2 regions of the Sphingobium naphthae genome follow, and region 2 is predicted to be linked to the other one. Evidence: predicted binding sites of a transcription regulator. Region 2 holds the regulator's gene; the other holds the start of a gene.

Region 1 (5,431 bases), 460 kb from region 2:
TCTGTGGGCGAGCGCCCTATTTTCGAAGCACTCGCCTTAGCTGCTGTTTTGCTGAAACAGGTTGGGGCAATCTACTAGGTCACTCCGCCGCCACAGCCTCCAGCCCCAATAGCGGCGCGAGATACCGCCCGGTGAAGCTGCGTGGCTCCTTCACCACCTTCTCCGGCGTGCCTTCCGCGACCACCTCGCCGCCCTTGACGCCGCCTTCCGGTCCCATGTCGATGATCCAGTCCGCCGTCTTGATGACGTCGCGCTTCGCATATGCTCGATCGGACAGTCCCCCGGACTGTCCGCCCTGCGGGCACGACTTCGTGGTCATTCGGCAGCCACCGCGCCGGGCGCGCTCAAAAGCGGCTTGAGGTAGTGTCCAGTAAATGACCTTGGCTCTTTCACGACCTGTTCAGGTGTGCCGATAGCGACGACTTCGCCGCCCTTGACCCCACCTTCCGGTCCCATATCGATGATCCAATCCGCCGTCTTAATGACGTCGAGATTATGTTCAATGACCACCACGCTGTTGCCCTGGTCGACCAGCGCGTGGAGGACTTCGAGGAGTTTGCGGACGTCCTCGAAATGGAGGCCGGTGGTGGGCTCGTCCAATATGTAGAGGGTGTTGCCGGTGGCGCGGCGGGAGAGTTCCTTGGCGAGCTTGACGCGCTGGGCCTCGCCGCCCGAGAGGGTCGTCGCCTGCTGGCCGACCTTGATATAGCCAAGGCCGACTTCGGCGAGCATCGCCATCTTGTCGCGGATGGGGGGGACGGCCTTGAAGAATTCCACCGCATCCTCGACCGTCATGTCGAGCACGTCGGCGATAGACTTGCCCTTGAACTTCACCTCCAGCGTCTCGCGATTGTAGCGCGCGCCGTGGCAGACGTCGCAGGTGACATAGACGTCGGGGAGGAAGTGCATCTCGATCTTGAGCACGCCGTCGCCCTGGCAGGCTTCGCAGCGGCCGCCCTTGACGTTGAAGCTGAAGCGGCCGGGCTTGTAGCCGCGCGCCTGGGCTTCGGGGAGGCCCGCGAACCAGTCGCGGATGTTGGTGAAGGCGCCGGTATAGGTGGCGGGGTTGGAGCGCGGGGTGCGGCCGATGGGCGATTGGTCGATGTCGATCACCTTGTCGCAATGGTCGAGGCCCGTCACCTTGTCATGCGGGCCGGCGACGATGCGCGCGCCGTTGAGGGTGCGCGCCGAGGCGGCGTAGAGGGTGTCGATCGTGAAGCTGGACTTGCCCGATCCCGAGACGCCGGTGATGCAGGTGAAGGTGCCCAAGGGGATCGACGCGGTGACGCCGCGCAGATTGTTGGCGCGGGCATTGTGGACAGTGAGCTTCTTGCCCGATCCCTTGCGTCGTTTCGCGGGCACGTCGATGCGGCGGGTGCCGTTCAGATAATCGGCGGTGAGGCTGGCCTTGTTTTTCAGGATCTGCTTGAGCGTGCCCTGCGCGACGATGGTGCCGCCATGGACGCCCGCGCCCGGCCCCATGTCGACGATATAGTCGGCGGCGCGGATCGCATCCTCGTCATGCTCGACGACGATGACGCTGTTGCCCAGGTCGCGCAGGCGCTTGAGGGTCACGAGCAGCCGGTCATTGTCGCGCTGGTGCAGGCCGATCGAGGGTTCGTCGAGCACGTAGAGGACGCCCGACAGGCCGCTGCCGATCTGGCTGGCGAGGCGGATGCGCTGGCTCTCGCCGCCCGACAGGGTGCCCGACGTGCGGTCGAGGTTGAGATAGTCGAGGCCGACATTGTTGAGGAAGCCCAGGCGCTCGACGATTTCCTTGAGGATGGCGCGGGCGATCTGGTTCTGCTGATCGTTGAGCTGGGCGGGGAGGGTGGAGAAGAAGCCGAGCGCGTCCACCACGGAGCGGCGGGTGGAGACGGAAATGTCCTCGCCGGCGATCTTGACGGCCAGCGCCTCGGGCTTGAGGCGGGCGCCGTGGCATGTCTCGCAGGGCATGGCGGTCTGATATTTGGACAGCTCCTCGCGCATCCAGGCGCTGTCGGTCTGGAGCAGGCGGCGGTTGAGGTTGCCGATCACGCCCTCGAAGGGCTTGCGGACCTCATAGGCCTTCTTGCCGTCCTGGAAGCGCAGGGTGACGGGCTTGCCGCCGGTGCCGTGGAGGATGACGAGCTTCACTTCGCCGGGCAGGTCGGCCCAGGGCGTGTCGAGCGAGAAGCCGAATTCCTTGGCGAGGGAGCCGAGGACCTGCATATAATAAGGCGAGGGCGGGTTGGACTTGGCCCAGGGGACGACGGCGCCCTTCTTCAGGGACAGGGCTTCGTTGGGGACGACCAGTTCGGGGTCGAACTCCTGCCGTTCGCCCAGGCCGTCGCAGGCCGGGCAGGCGCCCATCGGCGCGTTGAAGGAGAAGAGGCGGGGCTCGATCTCCGGAATGGTGAAGCCGCTGACCGGGCAGGCGAATTTCTCGGAAAAGACGATGCGGTTGGCGGGGATGCCGGCATTCTTCATCTTGCCCGCGGATTGCGCTTCGTCTTCCCGGCCGGGAAGGACGCCATCGGCCAGGTCGACATAGGCGAGGCCGTCGGCGAGTTTCAGCGCCTGTTCGAAACTGTCGGCAAGGCGTGTGGCCATGTCGGCATTCACCGCCAGGCGATCGACCACGACTTCGATGTCATGCTTGTATTTCTTGTCGAGCGCAGGCGCATCCTCGATCAGATACAATTCGCCGTCGATGCGCACGCGGGTGTAGCCCGCCTTCTGCCATTCGGCGAGTTCCCTGCGATATTCCCCCTTGCGGCCGCGCACCACGGGGGCGAGCAGGTAGAAGCGCGTCCCTTCCGGCAGGGTGAGGACGCGGTCGACCATCTGGCTGACGGTCTGCGCGCTGATCGGCTCGCCGGTGACGGGCGAATAGGGAATGCCCACGCGCGCCCAGAGCAGGCGCATATAATCGTAGATTTCGGTGACGGTCGCCACGGTCGAGCGCGGATTGCGGCTGGTCGTCTTCTGCTCGATGGAGATGGCGGGGGAGAGGCCCTCGATATGCTCGACGTCGGGCTTCTGCATCATCTCCAGGAACTGGCGCGCATAGGCAGACAGCGATTCTACATAGCGCCGCTGCCCCTCGGCATAGATGGTGTCGAAGGCGAGCGACGATTTCCCCGATCCCGACAGGCCGGTGATGACGATGAGGGAGTCGCGCGGCAGGTCGACGTCCACGCCCTTGAGATTATGCTCGCGCGCGCCGCGGACGGAAATGTGGGTAAGGCTCATGGGGGATATTGTTCCAGATTTGTTCTGTTCGGGCAAGCGCCGGGAGCGCGTTTGCCCGACAAGATAGGAAGCGGGCCGCGTCAGGGGAAGAAGCGGCGGGCAAGCGGTTCTTTTTGCTTGTGATCGCGGCAGTGGCCCCTCTAGTCTGTTCACCGACGGGGGACTGAGATGCGGCTGAGTTGGCAGGAAATTCGCACACGGGCGCGCCGATTTTCGGAACGGTGGGCCGACGCCCATTATGAAAAGGGCGAGACGCAGAGTTTCTACAATGAATTTTTCGAGATTTTCGGCGTCGATCGCAAGAAGGTGGCGATCTTCGAGCGGAAGATCGACCTGATCGAACGCAATCGGCGCGGGTTCATCGACCTGTTCTGGCCGAGCGTGCTGCTGGTCGAGCAGAAGAGTGCGGGCAAGGACCTGTTCAAGGCGCAGGGGCAGGCGCTGGACTATGTGCTGGGCCTCAACGATCGCGACCTGCCGAAATATGTGCTGACCTGCGATTTTCAGCGGTTCCGCCTGCTGGAGCTGGAGACGCGGCGCGAGATCGCCTTCACCCTGCCGCACCTGCACAAGCATGTCGAAGCTTTCGCCTTCATGCTGGGCGTGCAGCGGCGCCATTATGGCACGCAGGCGGCGGTCAACATCAAGGCGGCCGAACTGCTGGGCACGATCCACGATGCGCTGGAGGAAAAAATTACCGGGGCACCGACCTGGAGCGGCTGATGGTGCGGCTGCTGTTCTGCCTGTTCGCCGACGACACCGGCATTTTCGAGACGAAAGACGATTTCCTCTATTTGATCGAGGAACGTACGGACGCGGACGGGAGCAATGTCGGCCGGGTGCTGAATGAACTGTTCGAGGTGCTGGACACGCCGGAGGACCGGCGCGTCGTCGGTCTGGATCCGGAATTCGGCAAATTTCCGTATGTGAATGGCAAGCTGTTCACCGGCCACCTGCGCACGCCCGTGTTCGACGCGCAGATGCGCGACGACCTGATTGCAGCGGCGAAGTTCGATTGGGGCAAGGTCAGCCCCGCCATTTTCGGGTCGCTGTTCCAGTCGGTGATGGACAAGGCCGAGCGGCGCAAAAAGGGCGCGCATTACACGACCGAGCCGAACATCCGAAAGGTGATCGGGCCGCTGTTCCTGGACGATCTGCGCGCCGAGCTGGACCGGCTGAAGGCCCGGCGCGACGGGGGCAGGCGCGCGGCGCTGCTGGCGTTTCAGGAAAGGCTGGGCGCGCTGGAATTCTTCGATCCGGCGTGCGGATGCGGCAATTTCCTGGTCGTCACCTACCGCGAATTGCGGGCGATGGAGCAGGAACTGCTGGAGCAGGTCTATGACGTCAACAGCCCGCTGCTGCTGGAAGTCGAGGCGCTGAGCGTCGTGCGATTGGCGCAGTTCCACGGCATCGAACTGGACGAATTCGCCGCCCATATTGCCGAGGTGGCGATGTGGATGACCGAGCATCTGGCGAACATCGAACTGGGCCGCGTCTATGGCAAGGTGTTCGCGGACATCCCGCTGACCGACAGCGCGCATGTCGTCCATGGCGACGCGCTGAAGATCGAATGGGAGGATGTGCTGCCGCATGACCGCTGCTTTGCGGTGATGGGGAACCCGCCGTTCGTGGGTCAAAGCTACCAGTCGCCGCAACAGCGCGAGCAAATGGGGCGGGTGATCGGCGCGAAAAACGGTCGTGCCGGATCAATTGACTACGTGTCGGCCTGGTTCATCAAGGCGGGCGCCTATGTCGCGGGCGGGCCGACGCGCATCGCTTTCGTCGCGACCAATTCGATCACGCAGGGGGAACAGGTGGCGCAGCTATGGCCGATCTTGTTCGAGCGATACGGGCTGGAGATCAGCTTTGCCCACCGCACCTTCGCGTGGGGATCGGACGCGCGGGGCAAGGCGCATGTCCACGTCGTGATCGTTGGGTTGATCCATCGCGACTATGAGCCGCAGGAAAAGCGGCTTTTCAGTTACGACAATATAAACGGCGAGCCGGATGAGACGCGGCATGAAGCTCTGACCGCGTATCTGTTTGATGCTTCGGGCGTAAGCCAACGTCACCTGATGGTAAGGGGATCGACGAAGCCACTTAGCGGTGCGCGACCGATGAGGATGGGCACCAAACCGGTAGAGGGGGGGAATTACATCTTTGATGCGGCGGAACGGGAGCAATTTCTTCAGTCGGA
Region 2 (5,431 bases):
GGCGACGATGGGGTGCCTGCTCATCTGGGGCAAGGCGGAGATGCTGGGCAAGCCGCCGCTCGCGCGGGCCGTCTTCGTGCGAGTGACGGCGGAAGTGCGATCGGTCCGAGCGGTCCCGGCGCAGGACATGGTTCGCGCGATGCTGCGGCTGATCGATGCGCCGACCCTGCCGCGCACCATCCGCGTCAACATCGCGACCGACGATGTGCCGCCCGGCCTGGGGGAAGGCGCGATCATTCGCCTGCGCACGCGGCTGATGCCGCCAGCGCCGCCCGCTGTGCCGGGCGCCTATGATTTCGCGGCGCGCGCCTATTTCCAGGGCATCGGGGCCACGGGCAAGGCGTTGCGCCCGATCGAAGTGCAGCGCCCGTCGCAGGAAGCGCTGCCGCTTCGCGCCCGGCTGTTCGCGCATATCGTGGGGCGGGTCGATGGCCCCGCAGAAGGGATCGCGGCCGCGCTCGCGACCGGCGATCAGGGCGCGATCGCCGAACCTGATGCCGAGGCGATGCGCCGCAGCGGGCTTGCGCATCTGCTCTCGATCAGCGGACTGCATGTGACGGCGCTGATCGGCGCGACCATTTTCCTGCTGATGCGGCTGATGGCGCTCAGCCGCCGCGCTGCGCTCGACTGGCCGCTGATGCTGATCGCGGCGGCGGGCGGCGCACTGGTCGGGATCGGCTATACCTGGCTGACCGGCGCGGAAGTGCCGACCGTGCGGTCGTGCATCGCGGCTTTGCTGGTGCTTGGTGGTTTGGCGCTGGGGCGCGACGCGATCACCCTGCGGCTCGTGGCGAGCGGCGCGCTACTGGTGTTGATCCTCTGGCCCGAAGCATTGGTCGGCCCCAGTTTCCAGATGAGCTTCGCCGCCGTCACCGCGATCGTCGCGCTGGCCGAACATCCCCGCTTCCGCGCCTTTGCCGCAGCGCGGGACGAGGCATGGCCGCGCAAGATCGGGCGCGGACTGGTGGTGACTCTGGCGACCGGCTTCGTGGTGGAGCTGGTGCTGATGCCCATCGCGCTGTTCCATTTCCACAAGGCGGGAATGCTGGGCGCGTTCGCCAATCTGATCGCCATTCCGCTCACGACCTTCGTCGTCATGCCGCTGGAAGTGCTGGCGCTGCTGTTCGACCTGATCGGCCTTGGCGCGCCCTTCTGGTGGCTGACGGGGCAGGCGCTCGGCCTGCTGCTCTGGATCGCGCACGGGGTCGCGGCCAGCCCGATGGCGACGCTGCTGGCCCCGGCGATGCGGCCGGCGCTGTTCGGCTGCGTCATCCTGGGCCTCCTCTGGTGCCTATTGTGGCGGAGCCGCCTGCGCTGGCTGGGCCTGCCGCCGGTCGTGGGCGGCGTGGCGCTGGTCCTGCTCGCGCCGCCGCCCGATCTTCTGGTGACGGGCGATGGCCGGCATGTGGCGGTGCGGACCAGCGCCGGCATGGCGATCCTGCGCGATCGCGCGGGCGATTATGTGCGCGATACCCTGTCGGAGAGCGCGGGCTATGAAGGCGAACTAAGCGCTATCGCCGATCTTCCCGAAGCGCGCTGTTCGTCCGACCTGTGCGCGCTGCGCCTCAAGGATGGCGGGGGACGGACCTGGCGCCTGCTGCTGACGCGCAGCGACATGCTGATCGACCGCCCCGCCTTCCAGAGGGATTGCGCGGCCGCGGACATCGTCCTCAGCGACCGGCGCATGCCGCGCTGGTGTCGACCACGCTGGATCAGGATCGATCGATGGTTGCTGGCGCGCACCGGCGGCCTGGCCATCACCCTGAACAAAGGCGAAGTTCACACCGTCCATCGCCCTGGCGACGCGCACCCCTGGATTGCGCGTCCGCCGGTCCGAAAAAGAACGCGGCCGGCCCCTCAGTTGTAGCGGCGCAGCAGTCCTGCAAGCTTGCCCTGGATACGCACCTGGCGCGGATCATAGACCTGCGGTTCATAGGCCGGATTGGCGGGGTCGAGCCGCACCCGGCTGCCTTCGCGGCGGAAATATTTGAGCGTGGCTTCATTCTCGTCGATCAGGGCGACGACGATTTGCCCCTCGCGCGCGACGTCGGTGCGCTGGATCAGCGCGAAGTCGCCATCGAGGATGCCGGCCTCAACCATCGAATCGCCCGACACTTCCAGCGCATAATGATCGCCCGATCCCAGCAGCGCGGCGGGCACGGGCAGCATCGTCTGCCCCTCCATCGCCTCAATCGGCACGCCCGCGGCGATGCGGCCGTGCAGCGGGATTTCGATGACGTCATTGGCCGCGATCGGCAGGGTCGCAGGCATCTTCGGCTTGGGCGCGACGCTGGGCGCCGGCGCGCGGTGCATCGCGTCGGGCAGCTTCAGCACCTCCAGCGCGCGGGCGCGATTGGGCAGGCGACGAATGAAGCCGCGCTCCTCCAGTGCGTTGATCAGGCGATGAATGCCCGACTTGGAGCGCAGGTCGAGCGCATCCTTCATCTCCTCGAAAGAAGGCGACACGCCGCCTTCCTCCAGCCGGTTGTGAATGAAGCTCAGCAATTCCTGCTGCTTGGGCGTCAACATCACTGCGATCCTTCCGTGGAACGTATAAGGAACGCATAGGAAACACATGGAGATTAGTCAAGCGCCCAGCCGTTCGTCGCAGATTGCGGAACATGGGCCGGCACTGGCGGGTTGTCCGCCATGCCTTTCCATGGAAGGCAATAGGAGAGTGACAATGGCTAACCAGAACCAGCAGGACAATGACCAGCGCCGTGACCAGCAGGGCGGCGATCGCGACCAGCGGGACCGCCAGCAGCAGCAGGAAAACCGGCAGGACCAGATGGGCGACGAACGGCGCCAGGATCAGGCGCCGGGCAACCGTCAGCAGCGCTGATCATCCTTTGTATATCATGGAGAAGGGGCCGCAGGACGGCCCCTTTTTCATGTCAGCGGCAGGATGGTCACCCGATCCCCGGACGACGCGGGCGGAGACGCCGCTGGTCGCAGGATCAGGCAATCCGCCATCGCCATGGCGGCCGTCGCCGCGCTGTCCTGCGATGTGACCGAGACGACGCCATCGGCGCCGCGCCAGGCGCGCAGATAATCGTCGCGATCGCCCGTCGCCGGTAGGGGCGAGGCCAGGATCGCATCGGCCGTGGGCGGCAGAGGATTGGCGGCCCCGCCGAGATGGCGGACCAGCGGCGCCAGGAAGAGCGTGCCGGTGACGAAGGCGGACACAGGGTTGCCGGGCAGACCGAGAAACAGTGCTTCGCCCAGCGTTCCCGCCATCAGCGGCTTGCCCGGCCGCATCCTGACCTTCCAGAAATCGAGCGCGCCGCCCGCTTTGGCGAAGGCGGGCCGCACCAGATCATGGTCGCCGACCGACGCGCCGCCAGTCGACACGATGATGTCGGCCTGCGCCGCGCTTTCGAATGCGGCGACCATGGCGTCAAGATCATCGGGGATGATGCCCAGATCGGTCACGTCGCAGGGCAGGCCCGCCAGCATGGCGGCCAGCATCGGCGCGTTGGATGACGGCAGAAAACCGGAAGGCGTCGGCGCGCCGGGCGGCACCAGCTCGTTGCCGGTCGACAGCAGCGCAACGCGCGGACGGCGACCGACCGGCAGTTCCCCGCGGCCGCCCAGCACCGCCAGCGCGATTTGCGCCGGGCCGAGCCGGCTGCCCCGGCGCAGCAAAGGCGCGCCGGAGGCGAAGTCCGAGGCGTGGCGACGCACATGGCGGCCCGCCGGCAGGGGATCGGCGCTTGCCGTCAGCCGATCGCCATCGACGGCGGCATTTTCCTGGATGAGGATGCTGTCGGCGCCGGGCGGCACGGGCGCGCCGGTGAAGATGCGGCAGGCTTCGCCGGGCGCAACCGGCGCCAGGGTGGCGCTGCCCGCCGCGCTTTCGCCGACGATGCGCCAGGGGCCGGGATGTTCGGCGGCGCGTACCGCATAGCCGTCCATCGCCGACAGGTCGGTCCAGGGCTGGTCGCGCAGCGCCGCAACATCGTCGGCCAGCCAGCGGCCGACCGCCGCGCCGACTGCGACCGTTTCGGCGGGCAGGGGGCGCGCCAGGGCAAACAGGCGCGCCTGCGCCTGTGCGACCGGCAGCAGGCTCATGCCGGGCGCCGCCAGTCGCCCGACTTGCCGCCGGTCTTGGCGATCAGGCGGACGTCGCGGATGATCATCGCCTTGTCGAGCGCCTTGGCCATGTCATAGATGGTGAGCAGCGCGGCGGTGGCGGCGGTCAGCGCCTCCATTTCCACCCCGGTCTGCCCGGCGGTCCGCGCGGTCGCGGTGACGGCCACACCGTCGCCATCCAGATCGAAATCGACCGTCACGGCGCTGAGCGCGATCGGGTGGCAGAGGGGGATGATGTCGGCGGCCTTCTTGGCGGCCATGATGCCTGCAACCCGCGCGACGGCGAGCACGTCGCCTTTCTTGACGAGGCCATCGGCGATCGCCTGCGCCGCCTGCGCGCTCATGTCGATCCGGCCGGCGGCGATCGCTTCGCGTGCCGTCACGGCCTTGGCCGACACATCGACCATGCGCGCCGCGCCGTCGGCGTCGAGATGGGTGAGGCCGCTCATGCGCCGGTCAACAAAGCGCGGGTCGCGCTCTCGACATCGGCCTGCCGCATCAATGTCTCGCCCACCAGGAAGCAGCGCACGCCATGATCGGCCATCGCCGTCAGGTCCGCATGGTCGCGCAGCCCGCTTTCGGCGACGAAGGTGCAGCCTTCGGGCGCTCTGCCCACCAGTTCGTAGGTGCGCGCGAAGTCGACGCTGAAATCGCGCAGGTCGCGATTGTTGACGCCGATGAGACGCGAGCGCAACTGAAGCGCGCGCTCCAGTTCGGCCTCGTCATGCACTTCGATCAGGGCGTCCATGCCAAGCCCGAGCGCCGCATCCTCGATCTCGCGCATCTGTCCGTCGTCCAGCGCGGCGACGATGATCAGGATGGCGTCGGCCCCCAGGGCCCGGCTTTCCAGCACCTGCCACGGGTCGACCATGAAATCCTTGCGCAGCACCGGCAAGGCGCAGGCTGCGCGGGCCGCGACCAGATAATCGTCCCGGCCCTGGAAATAGGGCTCGTCGGTCAGGACCGACAGGCAGGCCGCGCCGCCGGCCGCATAGGCGGCGGCATGGGCCGGCGGGTCGAAATCGGCGCGGATCAGCCCCTTGGACGGGCTCGCCTTCTTGACCTCCGCGATGAGGCCGAAGCCCGATGCGGCCGCGGCATCAAGCGCGCGGCGGAACCCCCGTGGCGGCGTCTGCGCGGCGGCGCGGGCGTGGAGCGTCGCGACGCTGCTTGCCGCCTTGCGACGGGCGACATCCTCGCGCTTGACGTCGCAAATTTCGATCAGCTTGTTGGTCATGAATAGGCAATCCAGCAATTCAGAAGCACATTGGCAAGGCCGCGGTCGATGGTTTCGGCCGCTTCCTCGATGCCTTCGCGCAAATCAGCGGCCGCATCGGCC

Evidence for each region. Region 2 encodes LexA, which represses DNA repair genes until DNA is damaged. Its sites were predicted from a motif close to GTTCCNCNCTTGTTCT; they were not measured.
Region 1: the regulator LexA is predicted to act here: its motif matches at 3,245-3,260, upstream of uvrA (excinuclease ABC subunit UvrA).

Annotation. Positions count from the first base shown of each region.
Region 1 is NZ_CP171454.1:194,628-200,058, forward strand. It holds gene ACGGKE_RS00980 (hypothetical protein) at 1-78, shown strand, start outside; gene ACGGKE_RS00985 (hypothetical protein) at 80-319, opposite strand; gene uvrA (excinuclease ABC subunit UvrA) at 316-3,234, opposite strand; gene ACGGKE_RS00995 (type IIL restriction-modification enzyme MmeI) at 3,403-3,957, shown strand; gene ACGGKE_RS01000 (class I SAM-dependent DNA methyltransferase) at 3,957-5,431, shown strand, end outside.
Region 2 is NZ_CP171454.1:653,857-659,287, forward strand. It holds gene ACGGKE_RS03270 (ComEC/Rec2 family competence protein) at 1-1,867, shown strand, start outside; gene lexA (transcriptional repressor LexA) at 1,858-2,529, opposite strand; gene ACGGKE_RS03280 (hypothetical protein) at 2,684-2,842, shown strand; gene glp (gephyrin-like molybdotransferase Glp) at 2,890-4,071, opposite strand; gene moaC (cyclic pyranopterin monophosphate synthase MoaC) at 4,068-4,541, opposite strand; gene trpC (indole-3-glycerol phosphate synthase TrpC) at 4,538-5,329, opposite strand; gene trpD (anthranilate phosphoribosyltransferase) at 5,326-5,431, opposite strand, start outside.